2 regions of the Methylibium sp. Pch-M genome follow, and region 2 is predicted to be linked to the other one. Evidence: riboswitches for the same ligand, from Rfam matches in the RefSeq annotation. Region 2 holds a riboswitch; the other holds the start of a gene.
The links. Region 2 has a riboswitch for thiamine pyrophosphate ahead of thiC (phosphomethylpyrimidine synthase ThiC). Riboswitches for the same ligand answer to the same signal wherever they lie in the genome.
Positions count from the first base shown of each region.

Region 1: linked by a shared signal. The riboswitch ahead of C1M51_RS00735 (TonB-dependent siderophore receptor) and the one ahead of thiC (phosphomethylpyrimidine synthase ThiC) in region 2 are both predicted to bind thiamine pyrophosphate.

Region 1 is NZ_CP029606.1:147,500-162,948, forward strand. Features, by position in the region: gene C1M51_RS00670 (thioesterase family protein) at 1-220, opposite strand, end outside; gene C1M51_RS00675 (histone deacetylase) at 220-1,194, opposite strand; gene phaP (TIGR01841 family phasin) at 1,393-1,938, shown strand; gene C1M51_RS00685 (patatin-like phospholipase family protein) at 2,170-3,096, opposite strand; gene C1M51_RS00690 (sulfite exporter TauE/SafE family protein) at 3,228-3,995, shown strand; gene C1M51_RS00695 (nitrite/sulfite reductase) at 4,021-5,730, shown strand; gene C1M51_RS00700 (DUF934 domain-containing protein) at 5,727-6,275, shown strand; gene C1M51_RS00705 (phosphoadenylyl-sulfate reductase) at 6,272-7,021, shown strand; gene cysD (sulfate adenylyltransferase subunit CysD) at 7,018-7,977, shown strand; gene C1M51_RS00715 (sulfate adenylyltransferase subunit 1) at 7,983-9,266, shown strand; gene cobA (uroporphyrinogen-III C-methyltransferase) at 9,280-10,068, shown strand; gene fdxA (ferredoxin FdxA) at 10,121-10,444, shown strand; gene C1M51_RS00730 (NAD(P)/FAD-dependent oxidoreductase) at 10,468-11,568, shown strand; TPP riboswitch at 11,676-11,787, shown strand; gene C1M51_RS00735 (TonB-dependent siderophore receptor) at 11,855-13,999, shown strand; tRNA gene C1M51_RS00740 (tRNA-Asn) at 14,036-14,111, shown strand; gene C1M51_RS00745 (hypothetical protein) at 14,165-14,362, opposite strand; gene C1M51_RS00750 (serine/threonine-protein kinase) at 14,650-15,449, shown strand, end outside.
Region 2 is NZ_CP029606.1:34,015-49,463, reverse strand. Features, by position in the region: gene lipA (lipoyl synthase) at 1-246, opposite strand, end outside; gene C1M51_RS00225 (lipoyl protein ligase domain-containing protein) at 260-1,003, opposite strand; gene C1M51_RS00220 (acetoin dehydrogenase dihydrolipoyllysine-residue acetyltransferase subunit) at 1,023-2,138, opposite strand; gene C1M51_RS00215 (alpha-ketoacid dehydrogenase subunit beta) at 2,138-3,151, opposite strand; gene C1M51_RS00210 (thiamine pyrophosphate-dependent dehydrogenase E1 component subunit alpha) at 3,199-4,185, opposite strand; gene C1M51_RS00205 (ATP-NAD kinase family protein) at 4,201-5,256, opposite strand; gene tpx (thiol peroxidase) at 5,475-5,984, opposite strand; gene C1M51_RS00195 (DUF1097 domain-containing protein) at 6,076-6,564, opposite strand; gene thiD (bifunctional hydroxymethylpyrimidine kinase/phosphomethylpyrimidine kinase) at 6,824-8,422, opposite strand; gene C1M51_RS00185 (thiazole synthase) at 8,419-9,300, opposite strand; gene thiS (sulfur carrier protein ThiS) at 9,345-9,578, opposite strand; gene C1M51_RS00175 (FAD-dependent oxidoreductase) at 9,575-10,657, opposite strand; gene thiC (phosphomethylpyrimidine synthase ThiC) at 10,663-12,549, opposite strand; TPP riboswitch at 12,623-12,726, opposite strand; gene C1M51_RS00165 (sigma-54-dependent Fis family transcriptional regulator) at 13,138-15,138, shown strand; gene phaR (polyhydroxyalkanoate synthesis repressor PhaR) at 15,251-15,449, shown strand, end outside.

The sequences.
Region 1 (15,449 bases), 110 kb from region 2:
GGCCGATCACCGGCCCGGCGTGGATATCCAGCACGCCGGCGTCGATCAAGTAGCCGTTCACCGCCGTATCGAAGTAGCTGTAATAGACGACGTTGTTGACGTGCCCGTAGACGTCGTTGTCCATCCAGCGCGTGGCGATGGCGCGGAAGCAGCGGAAGTCACCGCGCGGTCGCGGCGCAGGTCGGTCGGGAGGCGGCGGGCTCTCGGACATGCGGCCCATTATCGGAGGCCGGTGGCGGCCGCCCCACCGGCGGTGACCGTCGCCCGCGCCCGCCAGGCCGACCAGCCGGCGAGCGCCTCTCGGTAGCTCGCCAGCTGGACCGCCACGGTGTCGTCGATGTTCACGCCGTAGCCGCCCCCCATCGTCATGACCACCGGGATCCCGCGCTCGGCGCAGGCGGCGAACACGCGCCGGTCCCGCTCGGCCAGCCCCGCCGCGCTGAGCCGCAGGCGGCCGAGCCGGTCGCCTTCGTGCGGATCGGCGCCGGCCAGGTAGAACACCAGGCCGGGTGGCGCGTCGCGGTGCCGCGCCCACAAGGTGGCGAGCGCCCCGTCCAGCGCCGCCAGGTAGGCCGCATCGCGGCAGCCGTCGGGCAGTTCGACGTCGAGGTCGCTCGCCTCCTTGCGGAACGGGAAGTTCTTCTCGCCGTGCAGCGAGAGCGTGAAGACGGTCGGGTCGTCGCGGAAGATCGCTGCGGTGCCGTTGCCCTGGTGCACATCGAGGTCGATCACCGCGACACGCAGCAGCATGCGCCGCGCCCGGTGCCATTCGGCCTGCATCAGCCGCGCGGCGACCGCGATGTCGTTGAAGACGCAGTAGCCCGAGCCCTTGTCGGCCGACGCATGGTGGGTGCCCCCCGCCAGGTTGGCCGCCACGCCTTCCTCCAGAGCACGGCGCGCGGCGGCGATCGTCGCGCCCACCGAGCGGCGCGAGCGCTCGACCATCGCCTCCGACCAGGGGAAACCGATCTCGCGCTGCTGCGCGGCGCTCAGCGTGCCCTCCAGCACCGCGTTCACCCAAGCCGGCTCGTGCGCCAGCGCCAGCTCGCCGTCACTGGCGGCCGGCGCCTCGACCAGTTGCAACGCCGGCAGCTCGGCGGCCAGCCGGTCCCGCAGCATCCGGTACTTCGCCATCGGGAAGCGATGGCCCGCCGGCAGCGGCAGGACGTAGTGGTCGCTGTAGTAGGCGTGCATGGGAGGGCGGATTGTGTCGCGCGTTCGACAGGGTCGTCCGGCAGCCCGTTTCCAGGCCCTTCTAGAGGCCGGCAACTAGATTGCTGCAACGCAACAAAAAAGCCTTGAAAGCGGCCGCTGTACCCGTATACTTCTTTCCATGCTGCAGTGCACCAAACGTTGCAGCCCCACCGACCCGCAACCTTTGGAGACCTCCACATGCTGACCGCCGAACAAATCATCGCTGCGCACAAGGCCAACCTCGAGACCCTGTTCGGTCTCACCAACAAGGCCTTCGAAGGCGTCGAGAAGCTCGTCGAGCTGAACCTGCAAGTCGCGAAGTCCGGCCTCGGCGAAGTCGCCGAGCATGCCAAGGCCACCCTGTCGGCCAAGGACGCGCAAGAACTGCTGGCGCTGCAAGCCAACCTGCTGCAACCCGCCGCCGAGAAGGCCGCCGCCTACAGCCGTCACCTGTACGACATCGCCTCGGGCACCAATGCCGAAGTGAGCAAGATCGCCGAAGGCAAGATCAGCGAAGCGCAGAAGAGCTTCCTGGCCGTCGTCGACACCGCGATCAAGAACGCCCCGGCGGGCACCGAGAACGCCGCCGCGCTGGTGAAGTCGGCCGTCGCCGCTGCCAACAACGCGCTCGAGAGCGTGACCAAGGCCGCCAAGCAAGCCCAGGACGTGGCCGAAGCCAACTTCCAGGCGCTGAACACCAACGCCGTCAAGGCCACCGCTGCCGCCACCAAGGCGCGCCGCTGATCTGCCCAGGCCGGGCAGCCTGTCCGCCCGGCGGACGCCACTTTTCTTTACGTGGCGTGTTGAACTTGTGAGACTGCCCTCCATCTGATGGGTGTGAGACGCCGCGCTGCCCGTGGCGTCTGACCGTTAGGTTGTCTCCTCGGTACCCTCGCGAACATCGGTTCCAGGTACCTTTCGGCCCGGACTTGCTCCGGGCCGTTTTTATTGGTGCGGCGACTTTCCTTCGTCGCGTCAGCGATGCGTCTTGGCTGCGATGCGGGTACGCAGATCGGCCAGCGCTGTCAGCGCGGCCTCGCGCCCGGCCAGCACCGACAGTCGGCGGGCGCCGAAATCGGCGCCTGACACGCCCTGCAGCTTGGGACGCATCACCACGTCGGCCTCGCGCAACTGGTACTGGCCAAGGTTGCGGCCCATGATCGCGAAGGTCTGCAGCAACATCTTGAGAGCGTCGCCGGTCGGCTGGCCCTCGGTGGCTGCGGAGATGTCCACCGCGATGACCAATTCGGCCCCCATCTGCCGGGCGAACTGGACCGGCACCGGCGCGACCAGACCGCCGTCGACGTATTCGCGGGCACCGATGCGGACCGGCTGGAACACCGCCGGCACCGCGCTCGACGCCCGCACCGCGACGCCCGGGTCGCCGCGCTGGAACAGGATGGCTTCGCCGCTTGCCAGATCGGTGGCGACGATGCCGAGCGGCAGCTTCATGGTCTCGATCTGCCGGCCGTCGGTGTGCTCACGCACGTAGCGCGCCAGGCCCTCGCCACGCAGCAGGCCGCGCCCGGGATACATCCAGTCGGTCAGGGCCGATTCATCCATGCTCTCGGCCAGCGCGCCGAGTTCGGCGCCACTGTGGCCGGCCGCCCACAGGGCCGCCACCAGGCTGCCGGCCGAAGTGCCGACCACGAGGTCGGGCCGGATCCCCTGCTCCTCCAGCACCTGGATCACGCCGATGTGGGCGAAGCCGCGGGCCGCGCCGCCACCGAGCGCGAGGCCGATGCGTGGCGGGCGGGGCGGTGGCAACGGGGCAGCCACGGTGGGCGGCACGGGAGCCGTGGCGGGTGGCGCTGTCGTCGAGCAGCCGGCCAGCGCCAGCAGCCCCCCCGCGCCGGCGAGCAGGCGCCGCCGCCGGTGCGAGACGGGCAGGTTGTCAGACATCAAACCGGCTCGATCCAAGATTCCTTATTCCTCTGACGGATAAGCAACTCATTTATCTGTTGTTCGCATTTGCTCATGCGGTCCCTACAGTTCGACACTGCCGCATTTTTGCGGCAGTGCAACAGGCATTCATGGACTTCATCGCGGTGTTGATCGGTTTCGGCGTAGGCGCCATTGTCGGCATGACCGGCGTCGGCGGCGGTTCGCTGATGACGCCGCTGATGCTGGGCGTGTTCGGGCTGCCGCCGGCGGTGGCCATCGGGACCGATCTCTGGTTCGCCGGGCTGACGAAGATCTCGGGTTCCATCGCCCATTGGCGGCAGCAGCACATCGACAACGACATCCTGAAGCAGTTGCTGATGGGCAGCATCCCGGCGGCGCTGGCGACGATCGCCCTGATGCACGCGACCGGCGTCACCAAGGCCTGGGCCAGCGCCCTGACTCTGGCGCTCGGCATCGCCCTGCTCATCACCGCGGTCACGGTGGCCTACCGGCAGGCCTGGCATGCGGTCGGCCTGAAGCTGGAGCGCTGGCTGCCGCAGGAGCGCAAGGCGGCCTGGACGGTGGCCTCGGGCGTCGTGCTGGGTGTGCTGGTCTCGCTGAGCTCGATCGGTGCGGGCGCGATCGGCGCCACCCTGATCCTGTTGCTTCACCCGCGCATCGAGACCCGCCGGCTGGTCGGCACCGACATCGCGCACGCCGTGCCGCTGACGCTGGTCGCGGGCATCGGACACGCCACGCTGGGCCATGTGGACTGGCTCCTGCTGGTCACGCTGCTGGTCGGCTCGATCCCCGGCATCTGGGTCGGCGCCCAGCTCACCCGCAAGTTGCCCGACCGGCTGGTCCGCGGATTTCTCTGCACCGCGCTGGTCACCGCCGGTGTGAAGGTCATTTACTGAACCTCGATGGTTTGACAGACGAACGATGTACCAATACACCCCCTTCGACCGCGCCTTCGTGCACCAGCGCGCCGCGCAATTCCGGGACCAGCTCGAGCGCAACCGCGCCGGCACGCTGGGTGACGACGAGTTCCGTCCGCTGCGGCTGCAAAACGGCTGGTACATCCAGCGCCATGCGCCGATGCTGCGCGTGGCGGTTCCCTACGGCGAGCTGAGCAGCCGCCAGCTGCGCCAGCTGGCGCGGATTGCCCGCGAGTTCGACCGCGGCTATGCGCACTTCACCACGCGCCAGAACGTCCAGTACAACTGGATCCCGCTCGAGCGGAGCGCCGACGTGATGGACCTGCTGGCCGACGTCGACATGCACGGCATCCAGACCAGCGGCAACTGCATCCGCAACACCACCAGCGACGCGCTGGCCGGCGTGGCGCCGGACGAGATCGTCGACCCGCGGCCCTATTGCGAGATCCTGCGGCAGTGGACCACGCTGCATCCGGAGTTCGCCTTCCTGCCGCGCAAGTTCAAGATCGCCGTCACCGGTGCCATCGAGGACCGCGCCGCGACCGCCTGGCACGACATCGGCCTGCACCTGCACAAGAACGACGCCGGCGAGGTGGGCTTCCGCGTGCTGGTCGGCGGCGGCATGGGGCGCACCCCGATCCCCGGCGTGGTGATCCGCGAGTTCCTGCCCTGGCACCAGATCCTCGTCTTCATCGAGGCGATCGTGCGCGTCTACAACCGCTACGGCCGGCGCGACAACATGTACAAGGCGCGCATCAAGATCCTGGTCAAGGCCGAGGGCGAGCGCTTCATCGAACAGGTGGGCAAGGAGTTCGAGGCCATCCTGAGCCGCGACGTCGACGGCGATGCGCAATTGATCCCGCAGTCCGAGCTGGACCGCGTGTCGGCCTGCTTCGTGCTGCCCGACGGCGTTGTCGCCCACGCGAGCGCCGGGGACGGTGCCCCGGCCGACGCCCCCGTGGCCTACCGCAAGTGGCTGGAGCGCAACGTGCACGGCCACCGGCTCGCCGGCTATCGCGCGGTCACGCTGTCCGTCAAGCGCGCCGGTCAGGCGCCGGGCGATGCCACCGACAAGCAGCTCGACCTGGCCGCCGACCTGGCCGACCGCTACTCGCATGGCGAGACGCGAGTCACGCACGACCAGAACCTGCTGCTGCCCTGGGTGCGCGAGGAAGACCTGTACGCACTGTGGCAGGCCGCACGCGACGCTGCCTACGCCACGCCCAACATCGGCCTGCTGAGCGACATGATCGCCTGCCCCGGCGGCGACTTCTGCGGCCTGGCCAACGCGCGCTCGATCCCGGTGGCCGAGCAGATCACCGAGCGCTTTGCCGACATCGATGAGCTCTACGACATCGGCGACATCGACCTGCACATCAGCGGCTGCATCAACTCCTGCGGTCACCACCACAGCGGCCACATCGGCATCCTCGGCGTCGACAAGGACGGCGCCGAGTGGTACCAGGTCACGCTGGGCGGCTCCGACGGCTCGGCCTTGAGTGGCGGCTTGGCCTCGGCGGTGCCGGGCAAGGTGATCGGCCCGTCGTTCGCGGCCGACGAGGTGGCCGACGCCGTCGAGGCGGTGATCGAGACCTACCGGGGCCAGCGCGCCGCGAACGAGCGCTTCATCGACACCGTGCGGCGCGTCGGTCTCGAGCCCTTCAAGACCGCCGCCAACGCGGTGCGCCGCAGCACGGCGAAGGTGGCCGCATGAAGTTCATCGACATCCATCGCGATGCCTGGCGCACCGTCGGCGGCGAGGACGGCCCGATGGTCACCATCACGCCGGCTCCGCAGCGCCTGCTGACGCTGACCCAATGGCACGGCGTGCGCAGCGTGTGGCCGGCGGACCTGCCGGTCGGCGTGATCGTGCCGAACGACACCGACATCGAGGAACTGGAGGGCGACCTGCCGCGGCTGGCGCTGGTGGCGCTGCAGTTCCCGAAGTGGGTGGACGGCCGCGCCTACACGCAGGCCCGGCTGCTGCGTTCGCGCTATCGCTTCACGGGCGAGGTGCGCGCCACCGGCGACGTGCTGGTGGACATGATGCCGCTGCTGGCCCGCACCGGCTTCGACGCCGTGGCGCTGCGCGGCGACCAGTCCGTCGAGGTGGCCGAGCGTGCGCTCGGATTCTTCCGCGGCCATTACCAGGGCGACGCGCGCGACAACCACCCGCTGTTCGCGCTGCCGGCGGCGGCCGTCGAGGCCCTCGTCGCCGAACCGGCGCAGGAGTTCGTCGGCCAGGGAGCGGCGATATGAGCGCGATCGCGCTGTATGCGCGGGCCACCGAAGGCTTCGAGGCGCGCGTGGCGCAAGCCGTGGAGCGGCTGCGCGACGCGGCGGCCGAGCACGCCGGGCGCATCGTGCAGGCCACCAGCCTCGGCGCGGAAGACATGGTGATCACCGACCTGATCGCCCGCCACGCGCTGCCGATCGCGATCGGCACGCTCGAGACCGGCAAGCTGCACGCCGAGACCAGCGCGCTGATCGACCGCATCGAGCAGCACTACGGCCTGGCGGTCGAGGTCTACCGCCCGAAGAACGAGGCGGTGATCGAATTCGTGCGCGCCAACGGCGAGGAGGCCATGTATCGGAGCCTCGCATTGCGCAAGGGCTGCTGCGGCATCCGCAAGCTCGAGCCGCTGTCGCGCATGCTGGCCGAGCGCGGTGCCTGGATCACCGGCCTGCGCCGAGAGCAGTCCGACGCGCGCGGCGAGGTGCCGTTCCGCGACCACGACGACGCCGGCCGCCTGAAGCTCAACGCACTGGCCGACTGGAGTTGGGCCGACGTGTGGCACTACATCGAGCGCCACCAGGTGCCCTACAACCCGCTGCACGACCAGTTCATGCCCAGCATCGGCTGCGCACCCTGCACCCGTGCGATCGCCGTGGGCGAACCCTTCCGCGCCGGCCGCTGGTGGTGGGAGGACGAGACCGCCAAGGAATGCGGCCTGCACGTCCATCAGGAAGCGGCCGCGGTCTCCGCGATCGGAGCTCCCCAATGAATGCGCCCTTCGACATGAACCAACTGCTGCCCGAAATCGATCACCGACATCTCGATGCGCTCGAGGAAGAGGCCATCTTCATCCTGCGCGAGGTCGCCGGCGCCTTCGAGCGCCCGGCCCTGCTGTTCTCGAGCGGCAAGGACTCCTGCGTCGTGCTGCGCCTGGCCGAGAAGGCCTTCAAGATGCGCAGGCAGGGCAACGAGTTCGAGGGCCGCCTGCCCTTCCCGCTGCTGCACGTCGATACCGGCCACAACTTCCCCGAGGTCATCGAGTTCCGCGACCGCCGCATCGCCGAGATGGGCGAGCGCCTGGTCGTGGGCCACCTCGAGGACTCCATCCAGCGCGGCACGATCCGCCTGTCGCACCCGCTGGAGTCGCGCAACGGCCACCAGACCGTGACGCTGCTCGAGGCGATCGAGGAGCACCGCTTCGACTGCCTGATCGGCGGCGCCCGCCGCGACGAGGAGAAGGCGCGCGCCAAGGAACGCATCTTCAGCCACCGCGACAGCTTCGGCCAATGGCAGCCGAAGGAGCAGCGCCCGGAGCTCTGGAGCCTGTTCAACACGCGCATCAAGCCGGGCGAACACTTCCGCGCGTTCCCGATCAGCAACTGGACCGAACTCGATGTGTGGCTCTACATCGCCCGCGAGAACATCCCGCTGCCGAACCTGTACTTCGCACACCAGCGTCAGGTGATCCGCCGCAAGGGACTGCTGGTGCCGCTGACCGACGTGACGCCGCCCGAGGCCGGCGAGACGGTGGAGGAAGCGCTGGTGCGCTTCCGCACCGTGGGTGACATGACCTGCACCTGCCCGGTCGAGAGCCCGGCCGCCAGCGCGGCCGAGATCGTGGCCGAGACGCTCACCGTCACGGTCAGCGAGCGCGGCGCGACGCGCATGGACGACCGCACTTCCGACGCCTCGATGGAACGGCGCAAGAAGGAAGGCTACTTCTGAACACCATGAACGACGAACTCCAACACCGCGCGCTGCGCTTCCTGACCGCCGGCTCCGTCGACGACGGCAAGAGCACGCTGATCGGCCGCCTGCTCTACGACAGCCGCGCCATCCTGGCCGACCAGCTCGACGCGCTCGAGAAGCGCGCCGCCGGCAGCGCGATCGACCTGTCGCTGCTGACCGACGGGCTCGAGGCCGAGCGCGAACAGGGCATCACGATCGACGTGGCCTACCGCTACTTCGCCACGCGCCAGCGCAAGTTCATCATCGCCGACGCGCCGGGCCACGAGCAGTACACGCGCAACATGGTCACCGCTGCCGCCGGCAGCGACGCCGCGGTGGTGCTGGTCGACATCACCAAGCTCGACTGGCGTTCGAAGCCCGTGCAGCTGCTGCCGCAGACGCGCCGCCACTCGCTGCTCGCGCAGCTGCTGCGCGTGCCGAGCATCGTGTTCGCGATCAACAAGCTCGACGCGATCGACGCCGACGCCGAGGAGGCCTTCGCCGCAGTGAGCGAGGCGTTGAACCATTTCGCGACCCAGGCCGGCATCGTGACGGCGGGCATCGTGCCGGTCTCGGCGCTGCGCGGCGACAACGCCACGGTGCGCTCGGCCGTCTGGCACTGGTACAGCGGCCCCACGCTGCTGGAGCTGCTGCACACGCTGCCCGCCACCGACGAGCGCCATGACGGCGCCCTGCTGATCCCGGTGCAATACGTCGCCAAGCAGGGCGAACAGGGCACCGGCCACCAGCCGCGCACGGCGTGGGGCCGCATCGCCCACGGCAGCGTGCGCGCCGGCGACACGGTGCAGGTGTTCCCGAGCGGCCAGACCGCCGTCGTGGCCGAGGTGCGCCACGCCGGCGCGGTGGTCGAGGCCTGCGAGGCCGGCCAGTCGGCGGGCCTGGTGCTCGACCGCCAGCTCGACATCTCGCGCGGCGACTGGATCGCCAGTGCCGCGCCGCTGCAGACGACGCGGCAATTCGCCGCCACGCTGGCCTGGCTCGACACCGAGCCGGCGCAGGTCGGCCGCAAGTACTGGCTGCGCCACGGTCATCGCTGGGTGCAGGCGCGCATCACGGCCATCGACAGCCGGCGCGACATCCACACGCTGGAAGACACCGACGCGCACGAACTCGCCGTCAACGAGATCGGCCAGGTGCAGATCGAGGCGCAGGCGCCACTGCCGGTGGAGGCCTATGCGGCCAACCGCATCGGCGGTGCGCTGATCATCGTCGACCCGGCCAGCAACCGCACCAGCGGCGCGCTGCTGGTCGCCGCGGCGGCCTGACGTGGCCGGCGTGATGGACAGCGGTCTCCCGCCCGTCGTCTTCATCGGTGCCGGCCCGGGCGCGGCCGACCTGATCACCGTGCGCGGTGCGCGCCGCCTGGCCGAGGCCGAGGTGGTGCTGTTCGACGCGCTCACCGATCCGGCCTTGCGCGAACTGGCGCCGCAGGCACGTTGGATCGACGTCGGCAAGCGCGGCTTCTGCCATGCGACCGGCCAGACACGCATCAATGCCCTGCTGGTCAAGTTCGCCGGCCAGGGCCTGCGCGTCGTGCGTCTCAAGGGCGGCGACCCCAGCGTGTTCGGCCGCCTGGAAGAAGAACTGCTGGCACTGGCGGCCGAGGGGCTGACCGCTGAAGTGGTGCCCGGCGTCACCGCCGCCATTGCCGCTGCAGCGGCAACGCAACGCCCCTTGACGCGCCGCGGCAGCGGCCGCAGTGTCAGCCTCAGCACGGCCATGACGCGTGCCGGCGAACTGCAGGCCACCCGCAGCGCGGACACCGAGGTGTTCTACATGGCAGGACGCCAGCTCGCCGCGCTGGCCCGTCGCCTGCGCGACGCCGGCTGGCCGGCCGAGACGCCGGTCTGCGTGGTCTCGCGCGCCGGCTGTACCGACCAGTTGAGCAGCGATCATCGGGTCGCCACCCTGGCGGAAGCCAGCGTACTGCACAGCGGCCGACCCGCCGTGGTGACGGTCGGTGTCGGGGCCGCGGCCCTGCCGCACGTCGCCGCGCGGCAGGCCCTGCGGACGCGAGACCCCGCCTGCGTCCCGGCGACCCGTTCCGTGAAAACCCCGAACCCTTAAAATCGTGTGCTTTGCGTCGTTCGACGCCGTCCCTCACCCACCCCGAACCGCCATGACCCACGTCGTCACCGAAGCCTGCATCCGCTGCAAATACACCGACTGCGTCGACGTCTGCCCGGTGGATTGCTTCCGCGAAGGCCCGAATTTCCTGGTGATCGACCCCGACGAGTGCATCGACTGCGCCGTCTGCATCCCCGAGTGCCCGGTCAATGCGATCCTGCCCGAGGAAGACGTGCCCGGCGACCAGCAGCAGTTCATCGCGATCAACGTCGAGCTGTCGAAGAAGTGGCCGAGCATCACGAAGCGCAAGACCGCCCTGCCCGATGCCGACGACTGGAAAGACCGCACCGACAAGCTCGGCGAACTGATCCGCTGACCGAATCCACCTTGCCTTTCCTCATGGACCCGCAAATCAACCCCGCCATCACCGCCACCGCGAACAGCCACGACGGCCCGATCGAGACCGACGCGGTCATCGTCGGCGCCGGCCCGGTCGGCCTGTTCCAGGTGTTCGAACTCGGCCTGCTCGAGATCAAGGCCCACATCATCGATTCGCTCGCCTACCCGGGCGGCCAGTGCATCGAGCTCTATCCGGACAAGCCGATCTACGACATCCCCGCCGTGCCGGTGTGCACCGGCAAGGAACTCACCGACAACCTGCTCAAGCAGATCGAGCCCTTCGGCGCCACCTTCCACCTGGGCCAGGAAGTCACGCTGGTGAACAAGCGCGATGACGGTCGCTTCGACCTCGAGACCAGCAAGGGCACGCGCTTCATCACCAAGACCATCTTCATCGCCGGCGGCGTGGGTTCGTTCCAGCCGCGGCTGCTGAAGGTCGACGGGCTCGACCAGTTCGACGGCAGCCAGCTGCACTATCGCGTGCGCAACCCGAGCGCCTTCGCCGGCAAGAACCTGGTGATCGTGGGCGGCGGTGATTCGGCGCTCGACTGGACGCTGAACTTCGTCCAGGACGGCCCGAACAAGGCCGAGAGCGTGATCCTCGTGCACCGCCGCGACGGCTTCAAGGCCGCACCGGCCTCGGTCGCGAAGATGAAGGAACTGTGCGACGCCTACGAGATGCAGTTCATCGTTGGCCAGGTCACCGGCTTCGAGGCGGCCGAAGGCCAGCTCCGCAGCGTGAAGGTGACCGGCGGCGACGGCGTGACCCGCGTGGTGCCGCTCGACATGCTGCTGGTGTTCTTCGGCCTGAGCCCCAAGCTGGGCCCGATCGCCGAGTGGGGCCTGAACATCGAGCGCAAGCAGGTCGTGGTCGACACCGAGAAGTTCGAGACCAATGTCCCGGGCATCTTCGCGGTCGGCGACATCAATGTCTACCCGGGCAAGAAGAAGCTCATCCTCTCGGGCTTCCACGAGGCCGCGCTGGCCGCTTTCGGCGCCGCGCCCTACATCTTTCCCGAGAAGCGCATCCACCTGCAGTACACCACCACCAGCCCGAAGCTCCACAAGGTGCTGGGCGTGGAAACGCCGGTGTTCGACTGAGCACTTCCATCGCGCCGCATCAGGAGCCCGCCGCGTGCGGGCTCTTTCTTTTTCGGCGGCTGCCGATCGGCGCGTCATAATCCGTACTGCATCGCGCAGCACCGCGCGACGCCAGCTAGGGGTGTTGACCCGCTCTCGCAAGAGGCCGGGCTCGACTGAGAAAGTCCCTTCGAACCTGATTGAGGTAATCCTCGCGCAGGGAAGCGATCTTCGGTGTGCCGCGCCCCGCCCTGTGGGGCGCGTCCACCTTGCGGAACCGCCGCCCTGCCGTCGCATTGGAAGCACGATGGCAACGTCTCGACCGTTCACACTCACCCACGTGGCACTCGCCACGCTGGCCAGCACCGCGACCGCCCAGGCGGCTGACGATGCAGCGACTCCGCTGCCCACGGTCAGCATCTCGGCGCCCCGCGAAGGCAACCGCGCCGAACTCACCGGCTTCGGCGACATCCCGCTGACGCGCAGCCCGCTGCAGGCGCGCGTGATCGGCGAGGTGCAACTTCAGGATGCGGGGGCGCAGAACCTGCGCGCGCTGACCCGCCTCGACGCCAGCGTCAGCGACGCGTACAACAGCGTGGGCTACTGGGACTCGCTCACGGTGCGCGGCTATGTGCTCGACCAGCGCTACAACTACCGGCGCGACGGGCTGCCGATCAACGCCGAGACGGCCATCGCGCTCGACAACAAGTCGCGCATCGAACTGCTGAAGGGCACCAGCGGCATCCAGGCCGGCACCAGCGCGCCGGGCGGCCTGGCGAACCTCGTCGTCAAGCGCCCCGATGTCGAGGTGCGCAGCGCCACGCTGGCCTGGCGCGGCGCGAACAGCGTGCTCGGCGCGGTGGATCTGGGCACCCGCTTCGGCGACAACCGGGCCTTCGGTGTGCGCGTCAACGCCGCGGTCGAGCACCTCGACCCCGAACTGCGCGCCGCGAAGGGCAAGCGCCACCTGTTCGCACTGGCGGGCGACTGGCGCCCCATGCCCGGCACCCTGATCGAGGCCGAAGTCGAGACCAGCCGCCGCTCGCAGCCCAGCCAGCCGGCGTTCAGCCTGCTCGGTGACCGCGTGCCCAGCGCGAACCGCATCGATCCGCGCATCAACCTGAACAACCAGCCGTGGTCTCAGCCGGTGGTGCTGGAAGGACAGACCGCCAGCCTGCGCCTGACGCAGCGATTGAACGCCGACTGGAGCGCCCAGGCGCACTACGGCACGCAGCGGCTCCACACCGACGACCGCCTGGCCTTTCCCTACGGCTGCGACGCCGAGGGCAACTACGACCGCTACTGCAGCGACGGCAGCTTCGACCTCTACGACTTCCGCAGCGAGAACGAGCGCCGCGTCACCAACGCGCTCGATCTGTCGCTGCAGGGCCGCTTCGCCACTGCCGGCTTCGAACACCAACTGACGACCGGCGTCTTGTTCACACGCTTCAAGGCACGCCTCGAACAGCAGATCTACACCTACGCCGGGGTGGGCAGCATCGACGGCAGCGCCGTCACGCCACCGGGCCCGGCGGACCTGAGCGACAACACGGATCGCACGGAGCGCAACACCGAGCTCTACCTGCGCGACGTGATCCAGCTCACCCCCGCGCTCAGCACCTGGCTCGGCCTGCGCCACACGCGCCTGCACCGCGACACGCTCACCACCTCGGGCACCGAGGCCACCGGCTACGGCCAGAACGTCACCACGCCGTGGATCGCGCTCAACTATGAGTGGCAGCCCGGACTGATGAGCTACGTGAGCTGGGGCCAGGGCATCGAATCGCAGGTCGTGCCGAACCGGCCGCTCAGCTACAGCAACCCTGGGCAAGCGCTCCCCGCGCTGAAGAGCCGGCAGCTCGAGGTCGGCCTCAAGGGCCGCACGGAGCAGCTGAACTGGAACCTGACGGCCTTCGACATCGACCGGCCCGTCTACGCGCGCATCGGCGCCGTGGTGCCCAGCCCGCTGCAGCGCGACGGCAGCGCCCGGCACCGCGGCCTCGAAGCCGGCGTCGAGGCCCGCACGGGCGCCTGGACCTGGGCGGCCAGCGCGATGCTGCTGCACGCCGAGCGCACCGACAGCGCCGACCCCGCGGTCGACGGCCAGCGCCCGCCCAACGTGCCCGAGCGCGTCTTCAAGCTGCAGACCGACTACGCGGTGGCCGGCCTGGCCGGCCTGGCCGGCCTGAGCCTGCAGGGCGGCATCGTCGCCGAGAGCGACCGCACGCTGCTGCCGAACGACGGCGCAACGCGCATTCCCGGCTGGGCACGCGTCGACCTCGGTGCACGCTATGCCCAGAAGATCGACACGCGCACGCTGGTGTGGCGCATCGGCGTCGACAACGTTCTCGATCGGCGCGCCTGGCAGGAATCGCCCTACCAGTTCGAGCACGCCTACCTCTACCCCATGGCACCGCGCACCTGGCGCGTCTCGCTCAGCGCGGACTTGTGAGCACGACAGCGAAGCCGCTATAATCTGCGGCTCAATTCCTCGATAGCTCAGTCGGTAGAGCGCCGGACTGTTAATCCGTAGGTCCCTGGTTCGAGCCCAGGTCGGGGAGCCAAGAAAAGCAAGGCCTCGCACGCAAGTGCGGGGCTTTTTGCTTTGCGGGGCCGGTCAGCGCCGCTGCGGCTGCGCCGCCACTTCCCTGAGGTTCACGGCAATCTCGAAGACGTGGATCGGGTTGCCGTCCGGATCGCGCCCCTTGGGTTCGATCGCGCGCACGTTCTCGATCTCGAATCCGCGTTCGTCGCGCAGCGTGAAGCCGCCCTGTCGGCCTGACTCGAGGGTCAGTGTCCAGGTTCTTATCGTCATGGGGTCTCCCCTCTATTCGCACCGTCCCGCTCCATCATAGGAGCGGCCCGAGACCGGGCGCGCAGCCGCCCCGCACATCGGGGAGCGGGCTTCCCCGCACTGCGACTAAGCTTGCCCCCTAGTCCCCGAAGCTGCGCCGCGCTGTGATCCCGGTCCTACGGCATGGCGCCGTCCTGTCCGACAGACGAGGCCGGCACCAGGGGCAAGACTCTGCAGCGGCGTCCGGCATGCGGCGCCGCGTTCCGCATCGCTCGATCCTCCACGGCAGCCGACACCGAGATCCCCTGATGGACCGACTGGCTCTTCCCTTGGGCACCCGCTTCGGCGAGATGGAAATCGTCCGTGTCTTGGCGGTCGGTGGCTTCGGCATCGTCTACCTCGCCCGCGACCACGCGCTGGATCGCGATGTAGCGATCAAGGAATTCCTGCCCTCTCACCTGGTCTGCCGTGGCGAGGGTTGCGAGGTCACGGTGCGCTCCCTCACCCACGCCACCACGTTCGCGCTCGCGCTGGAGTCCTTCGTCGACGAGGCCAAGCTGCTCGCCAGGTTCTCGCATCCCGCGATGGTCAAGGTCCACAGCAGCTGGAAGGCCAACGGCACGGCCTACATGGCCATGCCCTATCTTCGCGGACCCACGCTGTGGGAGCTGCGGCGCTCGATGACGCAAGCGCCCACCGAGATCTGGCTGCGCTCGATCGTCGACCCGCTGCTCGAGGCCTTGCAGCTGCTGCATGCCGAGCGCATCTACCACCGCGACGTGGCGCCCGACAACGTGATCCTGACGGGCGCCGGCCTCCCGGTCTTGCTCGACTTCGGCGCCGCGCGCCGACTGATCGGCGATCGAACGCAGCTCCTCACCGCCGTGGTCAAGCCGCACTACGCGCCGATCGAGCAGTACGCCGAAGCGACGCGGCTTCGCCAAGGCCCCTGGACCGATCTCTACGCCCTCTCGGCCCTGGTCGCCTTCCTGCTGGAGGGCAAGCCGCCGCCCGCGTCGACAGCGCGCTCGATCCACGACGACATGCACCGGCTCGCCGAGCGCCCGTTTCCCGGCCTCTCGCACGGCTTCCTGGCGGCCATCGACTG
Region 2 (15,449 bases):
GATCATGAAGGTGGCGGTGCCCTTGCCGAAGCACTCGCCGATGTTGGGGCAGCTGGCCTCCTCGCACACCGTGTGGAGCTTGTGCTCGCGCAGGATCTGCTTGATCTCGTAGAAGCGCGTGCTGGGGCTGCCGGCCTTGACGCGGATCCAGTCGGGCTTCTTCAGCGTCTCGGCCGCCACCACCTTGATCGGGATGCGCGCCGTCTTGGCCTGCGCCTTCTGCTTGGCGAGCGGGTCGTAGGTCATGACAAGCTCCGCGTCAGCACAGCACCGTGCTGGAACTGGCGCCCTGTTGCAGCAGCCTCACGACATGCGGCGGCGTGATGCGGCGGCGCGTGCCGCCGGCCGGCACCGGGCCGCCGGAGCCGCGGGCGAGGTTGGTGATGGCGTCGCTGCGGTAGACGCGGTCGCTGCGGATCTCGGCCTCGAAGGCATTCGCATGGCGGGTCAGCGTGTCCAGATCGGCGTCGACCAGCAGGCAGGCGTGGGCGAGCACGATCTGCTCGGACGCGCTGGCGCGCCGCCAGTACTGCGCGGTGCCGGCGACCTTGCGACCGTTCACCGCGAGGTTGTAGCGGCCATCGCAGAACGAGCCCGACACCGCCTGCGGCGTCGCGAGGATGCCGAAGGTGGCTGCACTCGCCTGCAACAGACGGCACAGTGCCGTGTACACCGCATCGGCAGCCGACCCCATGGCGGCGTGGGTACGCCACGCCAGGCTGAGGTTCACCATGCCGGGTCCCTGCGGGACCAGTCCGCCGCCCGAGCAACGCACCTGCACCGGCAGACCTTGCGCCGCGAAACTGGCACAGGCGGCCTCGAAGCGCTCGAAGCGCCTGTAGGAGGCCGGTACCACGAAGCCGGGCGTGGCCTCCCACACGTGCGCCACGGCCACGCCCTCGGCCGCGCGCTGCAGCAGCGCCTGCTCGATGGCCACGCCATCGCTGTCGGCGGGCGCGCCGTCGAGCAGGGTGAACAGGCGCCGTACCGACGGTTCGACCATCGGTGCGGCGTGGTGCGACTCAGCCGCCCACATGCTGCTTGAGCAGCCGGTTGACGTCGTTGGCCCGTTCCATCTGGACCATGTGGCCGGCGTCGTCGAACACCTCCACCGTCGCGCCGGCCGGCGCGTTGCCGGCATGGGCCGCCGGCACCACCTGGTCGTCGCGACCCCAGACCACGAGCACCGGCTTGCCGGTCGACTCGAGCTGCAGACCGGGCTGCGAAGCCTGGCGCCCGGCCGCGAACAGGCCACGACCCAGCGCGGCCAGCACCTCGCTCACGCCGTCGAGGCGCTTGTACTTCAGCACGTCGTCGATCATCTGGCGGCTCACCAGCCCCGGGTCCTTGAACAACTGCTCCAGCACCGGCTTCAGGTCACGCCGCGATGCGGCGTTGGCGAAGCCCTCGGTGTAGCCGTTGTTGATGTCCGGGCCGAGGCCGGCGCTGGCGATCAGGCTCAGCGAGGCCACGCGCTTCGGGTGCGACAACGCCAGTTGGGAGGCGATCGCGCCGCCCATCGAGTGGCCGACCACGTGCGCCTGCGCCACATCGATCACGGCCATGAAGCGCGCCACGAAGTCCGCCAGCGCCTCGAGGCTCGCGCCCGGCAGCTTGGCGTCCGACTGGCCGTGACCCGGCAGGTCGAGCGCGATCACCGGGCTCTTCTCGCCGACGGCGTCGATGTTGAACAGCCAGTTGTCCAGGTCGCCGCCATAGCCGTGGATGAACAGCACCGGGGTGCCGTCTTCCGCCCCCTTGCGGGCGTAGCGGATGCGGGTGCCGTCGACATCGGCGTACAGGTAGGCCGGGCCGGCGCTGGCTTCGTCGTCCTCGTCGGCCGCGGGCATCACGTAGGACGCGATGTAGGCGTCGATGTCGGCATCGCTGACGTCGCTGCCGCCCATCACGCCGAGCAGCGCCTTCACCGGCAGCAGTTCGCCATCGCTGGCCACCTTGCGGCGCAGCACGCCGGGGTCCGGCGCCTCGACCGCGTTGGCGATCTTGTCGGTTTCCACGTCGAGGATGGGCGTGCCCACCTCGATCTCGTCACCCACGTCGACCAGCCAGGCGACGACGGTGCCTTCTGACATCGACAGGCCCCACTTGGGCATGACGATGGGAGTGATGCCGGACATCAGTGCTTTCCTTTCATGGTGCGACGCACCGCGTCGGCGACCTGGGCGGCCGACGGAATGTAGAGATCCTCGAGGGTCGGGGAGAAGGGCACCGGCACGTGCGGCGGCGACACCAGTTCGATCTGGGCCTTGAGCGCGCCGAAGGCCTGCATCGCGACCTGGGCCGACACGTCGGTGCCGATGTTGCAGCGCGGGCTTGCCTCGTCGACGCAGATCAGGCGGCCGGTCTTCGTGACGCTGTCGAGCACGGTGTCCATGTCGATCGGCGACAGCGAACGCAGGTCGACGATCTCGACCTCGACGCCTTCCTTGGCCAGCGTGGCGGCGGCGTCGAGCGAGCGGTGCACCATCAACCCGTAGGTCACGATGGTGGCGTGCTTGCCTTCGCGCACCACGTTCGCCTCGCCGAACGGGATCGCGTACGAGGCCTCGGGCACCTCGCCCTCGAGGCCGTAGAGGTTCTTGTGCTCGCAGAAGATCACCGGGTCGTTGTCGCGGATCGCCTGGATCAGCATGCCCTTGGTGTCGTACGGCGTGCTCGGGCACACCACCTTCAGGCCGGGGATGTGCGTGAACAGCGGCGTCAGCATCTGGCTGTGCTGGGCGGCGGCGCGGAAGCCCGCGCCGACCATCGCGCGGATCACCACCGGCGTCTCGGCCTTGCCGCCGAACATATAGCGGAACTTGGCGGCCTGGTTGAAGATCTGGTCGAAGCACACGCCCATGAAGTCGATGAACATCAGTTCGGCGACCGGACGCATGCCGCAGGCGGCCGCACCGACGGCCGCGCCGACGTAGGCGCTCTCGGACAGCGGCGTGTCCATCAGGCGGTCGCCGTGCTTGGCGTACAGGCCCTTGGTCACGCCGAGCACGCCGCCCCACGCGTCCATCTCGCCCTGGCCGCCGGCGCCGCCGACGATGTCCTCGCCGAGCACGATCACCGAGGGGTCGCGCGTCATTTCCTGATCAAGCGCCTCGTTGATCGCCTGCTTCATGCTGATTTTTCTGGCCATGAAATGTCTCCTGGGTCTGTTCGGGTGTCTTGTGGTGTGCGCGCGCTTCAGTAGGACACGTACACGTCGGTCAGCAGGTCGGCGGCGGTGGGCAGCGGGGCGGCCTTGGCCTGCTTCACCGCGTCCTCGATCAGTGCGGCCACTTCCTTGTCGATCGCCTCGAGTTCCGCAGCGCTGATGACGCCAGCCTTCGTGACATGCGCCTTGAACTTCAGCAGGCAGTCCTGGTTGGTGCGGATGTCGTCGAGCTCGCCCGGCGCGCGGTAGGTCTGCGCGTCGCCCTCGAAGTGGCCGTAGAAGCGGACCATCTTCACTTCGAGCAGCGACGGGCCACCGCCTTCGCGGGCGCGCTTGATCACCTCGCCGGCGGCCTCGTAGACCGCGAAGAAGTCGGTGCCGTCCACCGTGATGCCGGGCATGCCGAAGCCGGAGGCGCGGTCCACGTAGCTGTCCACCGCGGTGCCGTAGTCGCGCGAGGTCGACTCGGCGTAGCCGTTGTTCTCGACGACGAAGATCACCGGCAGGGTCCACACCGCGGCCAGGTTCAGGCTCTCGAGGAAGGTGCCCTGGTTGGAGGCGCCGTCACCGACGAAGCAGATGCCGACCTCGTTCTTCTTGCGGAACTTGGCGGCCAGCGCCGCGCCGCAGATCAGCGGTGCGCCGGCGCCGAGGATGCCGTTGGCGCCCATCATGCCCTTGGACAGGTCGGCGATGTGCATCGAGCCGCCCTTGCCGTTGCCGCAGCCACCCTTCTTGCCGTAGATCTCCTTCATCATCGCGACGACGTCCACGCCCTTGGCGATGCAGTGGCCGTGGCCGCGGTGCGTGGAGGCGATGCGGTCACCGTCACCCAGGTGGCTCATGATGCCCACGCCGCCTGCCTCTTCGCCGGCATACAGGTGCACGAAGCCGGGGATGTCGCCGCGGCCGAAGTCCACGTGCAGTCGTTCCTCGAAATCACGGATCGTGCGCATCGAGCGATAGCAATTCAGCAGCGCTTCCTTGCTCAGAGGGAACGGGTTCTTGCCTGCCATGGTGTTGTCTCCTATCTAGGCTGGGTGGGTCATGAGGCGGAACAGGCCTTCGCTCGCAGCGAGCTGCATGCAACGGGCCACGTCCACCGTGGGGAAAGCGTTCTCGCGCAGCGTGATCTCCACGCGGTCGCCGGTGTCGAAGGTCAGCTCGCGCTCGCCGTCGAGCGCCACCACGCCGGCGTCGAGCGCCACGGCGAAGGGCTGGCCGGCCGGCATGGCTTCCCAGTGCGCGATGCCGACCGGACGCACCATGCCCGGCGCGATCGGCGCCAGCAGCTGGAGCTTGCGCGTCGCGGGGTCTTCGCTGAGCTGGATGGCCAGACCGCCCGGGTCGCGCCGGCCGACCGGGTGCAGCAGCCCGCCGATGGCGGACAGGCCGATCGCCTGCGGTTCGGCGAAGGTCAGGTAGGCAGCGGCCAGGCTCTCGGTCTTCCAGACCGCGCGCGCGCCGATGAAGCGGTCGGTCGAGATCACCGCGTCGACCAGCGCGATGTCACGCCGCTCGCCCTCGTTGATCGACACCTCGAGCACCTTGTTCGGCATCAGCGCCTGCGCGTCGCTCAACTGGCCCGACGCATAGAGACCGACCGCGATGCCGGTGATGGTCGACTCGCGCATCTCGGGGAAGGCGTTGTTGGTGCCGGTGGACAACCCGGCGATCGGGATGTCGGCGCATTCGCGCACCACCGCGCGGTGCGTGCCGTCGCCGCCGAGCACGACGATCGCCCGCACGCCGGCCTGGCGCATCAGGCGCGCCGCGGTGAAGGTGTCGTTCACCGTGGTCGTGGGTTCCATGTCCACGAACTCGAGCTCCGGGAAGGCGTGGTGCATCTCGTGCTCGCGCTTGAGGTTGCGCGTCAGCATGGCGCGGATGCCGCCGTTGTCCGGCATCATCAGAACCTTCTTCACGCCCATCGCGCCGGCCGCGCTCATCACGCGCATCACGATGCTCACGCGATCGGTGATCTGCAGGTTGCCGGCGTTCGCGATGATGCGGCGGATATCGCGCGCCGACACCGGGTTGGCGATGATGCCGATGCAGGGTGCCGAGCTCGCTCCGGGAGCGGTCATGCGGGAGTCTCCAGATTTCGTTATGCGGCTGTCAGCGCAAGCCGCGTGCCATGCCGGGGGCGCCGCGGCGAATCGGGCTGCAGGCCGCGCCGATGCTGGATTCGCCCTACGGCAGTGCGATCGGGCGCGGACGCTGCGGCGTCGCAGCGAGACAGGTGTGACAGGCTCGATGCGACAGCCGTCGCGCCGACGCATCGGTCGCGCCCGGCGGTTGCGGATCAGCAGCTTCGGCTCAGCGCGGCGGCGGCCAGCGCGTAGTCGGGTTCGTCGGTGATCTCGCGCACCAGCTGCGCGTGCAGCACGCGGTTGTGGCCGTCGAGGACCAGCACCGCGCGCGCGGTCAGGCCCTTGAGCGGGCCGCTGACGATGTCGACGCCGTAGGCACGCGCGAAATGCGGGCTGCGGAACAGCGACAGCGCGACCACGCGGTCGAGCTGGGCCGCGTCGATGCGGCTCTGCGTGGCGAATGGCAGGTCGTGCGAGATCGACAGCACCACGGTGCCGGGGGCCTGGCGCGCGTGGTCGTTGAAGCGGCGCAGCGACGCCGCGCAGGTCGGCATCTCCAGGCTGGGCACGATGTTGAGCAGCTTGCGCTGCATGCCGAACTGCTCGAGGCCGACGTCGACCAGGTCCTTGCCGGTCAGCGTGAACTTGGGCGCCTCGTGGCCGACCACCGGCAGGTGGCCTTCGGTGTAGACGGGGGTGCCCTTGAGGGTCAGGCGCGTCACGGGCGGTCTCCAGGGGGGGCCGGGAAGCCGCAGCGGCCGGCACGCCGTCGTGCCGCCGCTGCGGATCGTCATCGTGCGATGCCGGCGTGGTTCAGGCCGGCGCCTTGGCGGTCATCGCCTGGCCCACGCGCTCCGAGATCAGCCCCATCACGGCGCCGCAGACGATGGACACCAGCACCCAGCCCAGCTTGCCGTCGAGCGGCGCGCCGGCACCGAAGAACGATGCCGCGCCGATGAAGGCACCGGGGATGAAGCTGAACAGGTCCACTTTCGACAGCTGGCACAGCGCCCAGCCCAGCACCGCGAGCAGCAGGCTGAAGATCAGCAGGCCCACGCCCTGCACGCCGCCGCCGAGCTGGCCGTTGAGCCAGACGATCGCCGCCGAGATCAGCGTGCCGGCGAAGGCGCTGGCGATCGCCTTCACGAGCCCGGCCTTGCCGCCGCCGGCGGCGTAGAACGAGGCCCAGGTGAGGAAGGTGATCCAGGTCATCACCTTGGGCTCCAGGTAGCCGAGCGTGGCGAAGCACCAGATGCCGACCCAGAGGCCGACGCTGAGCGAGATCGCGTTCAATGCATTCATGTGGTTTGTCTCCTTGGGGTGGATGCACTCGTTCGTCGACCCGCGGGGGCGCGGGCCGCACCTGTCTGTTCGCAGGCGGGCTGAAGGTGCAATCGCCATGCCCGTGGCTGGCGCGACAACAGCCCCGGGCGAGAGGCGCGCGTTCGTGGTGGCGTCGCCACAATCTCGGCCTCGCGGGCGGCCCGCCGCGGCGCACCGCGGGCCGGTGTCGCACCCGCGCATCGGTGCGAGACACACCTGTCGCAGCGACGCCCGTCGCTCAGGAGGGCCGGGGTGCGACGCTCAGGGTGAGTGAGGGGTGCGGCAGGGCGGGCACCGGCGCCGGCGTGGGGGCCTGCCAGCCGGCGTGCAGCGCGCGCTGCAGCGACGGCAGCACGCGCGCCGGGTCGTCGCCCAGCACGCGGACCGCACACACGCCGTCGGCGCCGCAGTGTGCAGCGGCTTCCACCCGCTCGGGCGTCAGGATGCCGCCGATCGCGACCACCGGCCGGCCGGCCATGGCGCACCACCAGGCCAGGTTGTCCAGGCCCTGGGGCCGCCACGGCATGGCCTTGGTCAGCGTGGGCCAGACCGGGCCGCAGGCGACGTAGCGGGGCGCCAGCGCGCGGGCGCGCGCCAGCTCCCACAGGCTGTGCGAGCTGATGCCGAGCGCGAGCCCGCTGGCGCGCAGCCGCGCCCGGCCCTCGTCGCCCAGCGCCAGCAGGTCCTCCTGGCCCAGGTGCACGCCGGAGGCCCCCAGTTCGGCGGCGAGCTGCCAGTGGTCGTTGACGAACAGCGCGGCGCCGGTCTCGCGCGCTGCGGCGATGCCGCGCTGCAGGGTGGCGCGCAACGCGGGCTGCCACCCGGTGTCGGGGACGGCCGGCGTCTTGAGGCGCAGCTGCAGCGTGCGGACGCCGGCGGCCAGCACCTGCTCCGCACGCGCGGCGCTGTCGACGATGGCGTAGAGGCCGAGCGTGGCGGGCGGTGCCTCGGGCTCCGCAGCCGGCGCGAACACCGGCGCAGCGCCCCACGACAGCCAGGGCATCAGGCTCGGATCGCTGGCGAACCCGGCCGCGGCCCGCACCGGCCCGCGGCCCGCGCCGGCCGGGTGAGCGTGGCGCAGCGCGTGGCCGGTCGCCATCTTGGCCAGCACCAGCGCGTCGGCCGGCACGAAGCCGAGCGCCAGGGCGGCCGCCGCGCTGCTGGCGAAGGTGCAGCCGCTGCCGTGGTGGTGTGGCGTGGCGATGCGCGGCGCGGCGAGCCAGCCGTCGGCCTGCTCGGTGGCCATCCAGTCCAGCACGCGGCCGTCGAGGTCGGCGGCATCGCCGCCGGTGATGCAGACCGCCTGCGCGCCGCGGCGCCGCAGCGCCAGCGCCTGCGCTGGCAGGCCGGCCGTGCCGGCCTCGGGCTGGCCCAGCAGCGCGGCCGCCTCGCGGCGGTTGGGGGTGATCAGCGTCGCGCGGGGCAGCAGCAGCTCGCGATAGGCGGCCAGCGTGTCGGGGTCGGCGAAGGCGGCGCCACTGCTGGCCGCCAGCACCGGGTCGACCACCAGCGCGACCGGCTGGCGGCGCCGCAGCCGGTCGATCCAGTGCGCGACCCGCCGAACGTGCTCGACGCCACCGAGCAGCCCGGTCTTCACCACCTGCGGCGGCAGGTCGTCGGCCAGCGCCTCCAGTTGCGCCTCGAGCGCGGGTGGCGGGAGCCGCTCGATGCGCGTGACCGCGAGCGAGTTCTGCGCGGTGACGGCCGACACCACCGGGCAGAGGTGCACGCCGAAGGCGTCGGCCGCACGCTGGTCGGCGCCGAGGCCGGCGCCGCCGCCGCTGTCGGTGCCGGCGATGCTCCAGACCACCGGACGGGTCGTGCGCTCCGCCGTCATGGCGCGTCCGCCCGCAGCACGGCCGCGCCGGCCGGCGGGTCCGGCAGCGTGAAGGGCTGGCCGCTGACCGGCGTGCTGGCGACGGCGAAGTCCTGGCGGGCCATGACGCCGGCGCGCCAGGCGGCGCGGCCGGCCTCGATGGCCAGGCGGAAGGCGCGCGCCATCGCCACCGGCTCGCGGGCGTGCGCGACGGCGGAGTTGAGCAGCACCGCGTCGAAGCCCAGCTCCAGCGCCTGCGCGGCATGCGAGGGCGCGCCGAGCCCGGCGTCGATGATCAGAGTGGCGTCCGGCAGGCGTTCGCGCAGCGTGCGCAGTGCGAACGGATTCAGCAGGCCCTGGCCCGAGCCGATCGGCGCGCCCCAGGGCATCAGCAGCGGGCAGCCGGCGTCGAGCAGGCGGCGGCAGGTGACGAGGTCGTCCGTGCAGTAGGGAAACACGGTGAAGCCGTCGCGCACCAGCTGGGAGGCCGCCGCCAGCAGCTCGAACGGGTCGGGCTGCAGCGTGTGCTCGTCGCCCACCACCTCGAGCTTGAGCCACGGCGTGTCGTAGAGCTCGCGCGCCATGTGCGCCAGTTGCACGGCCTCGCGCGCGGTGCGGCAGCCGGCGGTGTTGGGCAGCAGGCGCGCGCCGGTGTCGCGCAGCGTCTGGCGGATGGTGGCGATGTAGCCGTTGTCGCCGGCCGCCGCGAGCGTGCGCTTGAGACCCACGGTGACCACCTGCGTGCGCGCCGCCCGCAGCGCGCCCTGCAGCACGGCCGGGGAAGGGTAGCCGGCGGTACCGAGCAGGAAGCGGCTGTGCAGCCGCACGCGGCCCACGTGCCAGGGGTCTTCGTCGGCCCTGTCGGCGGGCGCGGAGGCGGCCAGGGTTGCTTGGAGCATGGGGAGGTCCTCGTGGGAAAACGTCGTGCGGGGGGTCGATCGGCTCAACCGCCGACGATGGGCTGGAACAGCAGGATCTCGTCGCCGTCCTGCAGCACGTGGCCGGCGCGCAGGGCACGGGCGACGAACTCGCCGTTGACGGCGGTGGTGATGGCCTCGGGCGCGTGACCGAGCAGGCGCAGCAGGTCGGCCAGCGTGCTGCCGCGTGCGAGCCGGCAGCCGCGGCCTTCGAGGTGCACCGTGACCATCGCGTCCTCGTGCGACGGCGGACCGCTCATCGCTCGATCCCCGGTCCGGGCAGCGCGGCGTCGGCACGCAGCCGCGCCCAGGCGGCCAGCGCGTCCTCCACCAGCGCCGGCGCCAGCAGCCAGCCGTGGCGGAACAGGCCGTTGACGGCCACCCGCTGCGGCGTGACGTCGATGTGCGGCCGGTTGTCGGGCAGCGCCGGGCGCAGGTTGCGGTCGAGCCGCAGGATGCGTGACTCGGCCAGCGCCGGCATCACGCTGTGCGCGGCGGCCATCAGCTCGACGGCGCTGCGCAGCGACATCGGCGAGCGGTCCTCGCTCTCGATCTCGGTCGCGCCCAGCAGCACGATGTCGCCGGGCCGCGGCACCAGGTAGACGCGGTGCCGCGGGTGCAGCAGCCGCACCGGCCGCAGCAGGCCGTGGCCGGGGGCGTGCAGCCACACGGTCTCGCCGCGCACGCCGCGCAGCGGCAGCGTCGGCCGCGCGCCGAGGCCGCGCACGTCGAACACCGTGTCGAAGCGCCGCCAGCCGGACTCGGCGCCGTCGACCTGCAGCGCGCCGTCATGCAGCGTGCCGACGCGGCAGCCCCAGTGCCATTGCACGCCGGGGGCATGGTGGTAGAGCGCGAACATCGCCTTCACCGGTTCGATCTGCGCCTCGCCAGGCAGCAGCCAGGCGTGGCCGGGCGGCTGCAGCGCGGGTTCCATGTCGGCCAGCTGCGCGGCCGACAGGGGCGACGCGTCGGCTCCGGGGACGGCCGACAGGCGCGCCAGCACGCGCTGCGCGGTGGCGAGGTCGTTGCGGTGCGCGAGCAGCAGGCTGCCGAGCTGGCCGAAGGCGGGCGGGTCGGGCAGTGCGGCGACGATGTCGCGCCACAGCGAAATGGAACGCCAGCCGAGCGTCGCGATGTCCGGGCCGGCGTTGTCGAGTTCCGCCAGCGGGCTGAGCATGCCGGCCGCGCTGAAGGCCGCGGCGCCCTGGCCGTCGAAGCGCGGCTGCGGGCCGGGCGCCGGGTCGAACACGCTGACGCGGTGGCCGGCGCGCGCCAGCCGCCAGGCCAGCAACCGGCCCAGCAGGCCGGCGCCGGCGATGCCGAGATCGAGCAAGGGCATGGCGCTCAGCCCTTGTCGATGGCCAGCGGGATGTAGATCTCGCCGCCGGCCTGCCGGAACTGGCTCGACTTCTCGGCCATGCCGGCGCCCAGCGCCTGCGCCTCGCTGACGCCGCGCTGCGCGGCGTAGTCGCGCACCTCCTGGGTGATCTTCATCGAGCAGAACTTGGGCCCGCACATCGAGCAGAAGTGCGCCACCTTGCTGGCGTCCTTGGGCAGGGTCTCGTCGTGGAAGTCGCGTGCGGTGTCGGGGTCCAGCGAGAGGTTGAACTGGTCCATCCAGCGGAACTCGAAGCGTGCCTTGGACAGCGCGTCGTCGCGGGCTCGGGCGCCGGGATGGCCCTTGGCGACGTCGGCCGCGTGCGCGGCGATCTTGTAGGCTACGATGCCCTGCTTCACGTCCTCGCGGTCGGGCAGGCCCAGGTGTTCCTTGGGCGTCACGTAGCACAGCATCGCGGTACCGTACCAGCCGATCATGGCCGCACCGATGGCGCTGGCGATGTGGTCGTAGCCGGGCGCGATGTCGATCGTCAGCGGGCCCAGCGTGTAGAACGGCGCCTCGTGGCAGTGCTTGAGCTGCTCGTCCATGTTGGCCTGGATCATGTGCATCGGCACGTGGCCCGGGCCTTCGATCATGGTCTGCACGTCGTGCTTCCAGGCCACCCGGGTCAGCTCGCCCAGCGTGCGCAGTTCGGCGAACTGGGCCTCGTCGTTGGCATCGGCGGCCGATCCGGGGCGCAGGCCGTCGCCGAGCGAGAAGCTCACGTCGTAGGCCTTCATGATGTCGCAGATGTCCTCGAAGTGCTCGTAGATGAAGCTCTCTCGGTGATGCGAGATGCACCACTTGGCCATGATCGAGCCGCCGCGCGAGACGATGCCGGTGCGGCGGTCCGCGGTGAGGTGGACGAAGGGCAGGCGCACGCCGGCGTGGATGGTGAAGTAGTCGACGCCTTGCTCGGCCTGCTCGATCAGCGTGTCGCGGAAGATGGCCCAGGTGAGGTCCTCGGCCACGCCGCCCACCTTCTCGAGCGCCTGGTAGATCGGCACGGTGCCGATCGGCACCGGCGAGTTGCGCAGGATCCAGTCGCGCGTGGTGTGGATGTTGCGGCCGGTGGAGAGGTCCATCACGTTGTCGGCGCCCCAGCGGATCGCCCACACCAGCTTTTCCACCTCTTCCTCGATGCTCGACGTGACCGCCGAGTTGCCGATGTTGGCGTTGATCTTGACGAGGAAGTTGCGGCCGATCGCCATCGGCTCCACCTCGGGGTGGTTGATGTTGGCCGGGATGATGGCGCGGCCGCGCGCCACTTCGTCGCGAACGAACTCGGGCGTCACGATCGCCGGGATCTGCGCACCCATCGGGTTGCCGCGCAGGCGCTGCTCGCGCGCGGCGTCGCCGAGGTACTCGCGCATCCACTCACGCTTGCCGTTCTCGCGCAGCGCCACGTACTCCATCTCGGGCGTGACGATGCCGCGGCGCGCGTAGTGCATCTGCGTGACGTTGGCGCCAGCCTTGGCACGGCGCGGCGGGCGCTGCAGCGCCGCGGCGTCGAGGCGCAACTGCTCGATGCGCTGGACCTCGCGGTCCTCGTGCTTCGCGCCGTCGTCCAGCGCCTGGTGCAGCCGGCCGGCATAGACCTCGGTGTCGGCCCGCTCGTCGAGCCAGGGCGTGCGCACGCTGGGCAGGCCGCGCCTCACGTCGATCGCGACGCCGGGCTCGGTGTACGGGCCCGAGGTGTCGTACAGCGAGACGGTCTCGCCGTTGGACAGCGTCACTTCGCGCATCGGTACGCGCAGGTCGCTGCGCGAGCCTTGCACGTAGGTCTTGCGCGAGGAGGGGAAGGGCTCGCGTGTCAGCGAGAGCAGGGTGGCGAGCTTGTCGGGGGCGTTCATCGTGGGCTCCTTCGTGAGAATGATTGCTCCGAAGGTCGCCCCATGAGGACGCCCACCCGGGAAGGGGTGACGCCGCTGGAGTGAGAGCTCTTCTTCCGCCGGTACTAACCGGTTCAAGTTCGCGGGTTCGGATCACCGTCTCAGCACGCAGAACTGCGTGCACCCCGGAGCAGTGGTCATTGTGGAAGGTGGCGGGAATGACTGTCAATGCACAGCCGCGATGAATTTCGGTCGAACCGTTTTCACGCGCTCGAACGCGATGCGACATCTGTCGCAGGCCAGGGTCTGCGTGCGACAGATGTCGCAGGCTCTGCGCGCGTGGAGACGGCTTGGCGTCAGCTCCGCGCAGGAGAACGAGCGCGACGCGGCCGTGGGTGCCGGTGGGCATGCCGCGTGCTAAGGCAGGGGCGGTCGCTGCAGCGCGTGCAGCGGCCGCCGGTGTGTCCGGGACGCGCCTTTCGCGTGGCGCGCCCCATGAATCCCGGGGGTTTCCGCTGTGGCACAGCCCATGGCGATCGGGCGATCATCGAACAACAAGAAGAACTTCAGCCATCGGGAGTAGACGGCAGAAGCCATCGGAGGTGACGAATGATTTCTGAGCGCACGCAGCACATCGACAACGTGGTGTCGGTTGTCACCAACCCCATCGACGAGGCGTCCGAGAAGAGCCGCGTCTACAAGTCCTGGGCCCGCTGCGTCAACGACTACGGGCTCGATCCTGCTCGGCCGACGCCGGCGCGCATCCTGCCGTCGCAGGAGGTGCGCGAGCACCAGCAGCAGATCGAGGAGTTCCTGCGCGTCGCCCGCTCCGGCATGGAAGACATGTACCGCCGCGTGGCCGACCTCGGCTACATGCTGCTGCTGACCGACGCCGCCGGCATCACCGTCGACTACATCGGCAATCCGGCGTGGGACAGCGAGCTGCGCGCCGCCGGCCTCTACCTCGGCGCAGATTGGAACGAGGCTCACGCCGGCACCTGTGGCGTCGGCACCTGCCTGATCGAGCAGACCCCGATCACCTGTCACCAGGCCGAACACTTCGACGCGACGCACATCGGACTGACCTGCACCACCGCGCCGCTGTTCGACCCGAACGGCAAGCTGCTGGCCGTGTTCGACGTGTCGGCGCTGCGCTCGCCGCGCGCCAAGGACAGCCAGCACCTCGTGTTCCATCTCACGTCGATGTACGCGCAGATGATCGAGGACGCGAACTTCCTGCGCCACTTCCGCAAGAACTGGATCCTGCGTCTCGGCAAGTCCTGCGGCCTGGTCGACGTGTCCGGCGACACCATGCTGGCGTTCGACGACGACGGCCTGATCGTCGGTGCCAATACCGGCGCGCGCGCCAAGCTGTGGCCGTCGGCGCGCGGCCGTCAGGGCGGCGCGCTGGTCGGTCGCTCGCTGTCGGAGGTGTTTGCCACGCCGATGGAGGCCATCTGGCGCATCGCGCGGGCCGGCACGGGCCTGGACGTGTCGGTCACCTGCTCGGAGCCGCGTGAGCACTACTACGCCACGGTGGTCGCGCCGCGCGAGAAGGGCTCGCTGACCTCGCTGCTGGCGGACCGGCCGGTCGCAGTGTCGACCGTGGCCCGCTCGGCCGACAGTTTTCCGGCGCTGGACCGGCTGGCCGGTGGCGACCCGGCGATGGACCGCCTGCTGGTTCAGGCCAAGCGCCTGGTGGACCGCAAGGTCAACATCCTGATCCATGGCGAAACCGGCTCCGGCAAGGAGGTGTTCGCCAAGGCGCTGCACGAATCGAGTTCGCGCGCTCGCATGCCTTTCATCGCGGTCAATTGCGCGTCGATCCCCGAGTCGCTGATCGAGAGCGAGCTGTTCGGCTACACGCCGGGCAGCTTCACCGGCGGCAAGAGCAAGGGCATGAAGGGACTGATCCTGCAGGCCCACGGCGGCACGCTGTTCCTCGACGAGATCGGCGACATGCCGCTGCACCTGCAGACGCGCTTCCTGCGCGTGCTGTCGGAGTCGGAAGTGCTGCCTCTGGGTGCGGAGCGGCCGATCCCGGTCGACTTCACCGTCGTCGCCGCGACCCACCGCGACCTGCGTGACCGCGTGGCCGCGGGCACCTTCCGCGAAGACCTCTACTACCGCCTGTGCGGCGCGACGATGTCTCTGCCGGCGCTGCGCGAGCGCGCCGACAAGCGCTACCTGATCGAGTCGGTGTTCAACGACGAGGCCAAGGGCCTGACCGAGCATGCCGGCATTTCCGCCGAAGCGATGGAATTGCTGCTGACCTACAGCTGGCCGGGCAACATCCGCGAGTTGCGCAACGTGCTGCGCTTCGCGCTGGCGATCAGCGGCGACGGACCGGTGACGGTCGACGACCTGCCGCAGGAGATCGGCATGCAGCGCCTGGGTCATGGCCGGCCGCTGCAGTTGCAGGCGAGGCTGGGCGACGAAGGTATCGCGATGGCCGCGGGCGTTGACGACATCGACGCGGAGCGGCTGCTCAGCTCGCTCAAGCGCAACAAGTGGAACATCACGCTGGCCTCGCAGGATCTGAAGGTCTGCCGGGCCACGGTCTATCGGCAGATGAAGCGCTTCAAGATCACGCCGCCGAACCACCAGTAGTGCGCCGGGGGACCGCCCACTGCACTGAAGTTGCTGCGGCGCGGCGGGAAAACCCTCCGGAGCCGCTGGTGCCCGCCTCCTAGAATGGGAATCCTTCTCAGGAGAGGATCCCATGACGCAAGCGAAAGTCCGGTCCCCGCGCAGCACGACGGCGCCGGCCGAAGAAGCCCCGGACGCCGGCAGCCTTCGGGTTCTGAAGAAGTACCCGAACCGCCGCTTGTACGACACCCAGACCAGCGGCTACATCACGCTGGCCGACGTGCGGCAGATGGTCCTCGACAACGAGAGCTTCGTCGTGCGCGACGCCAAGA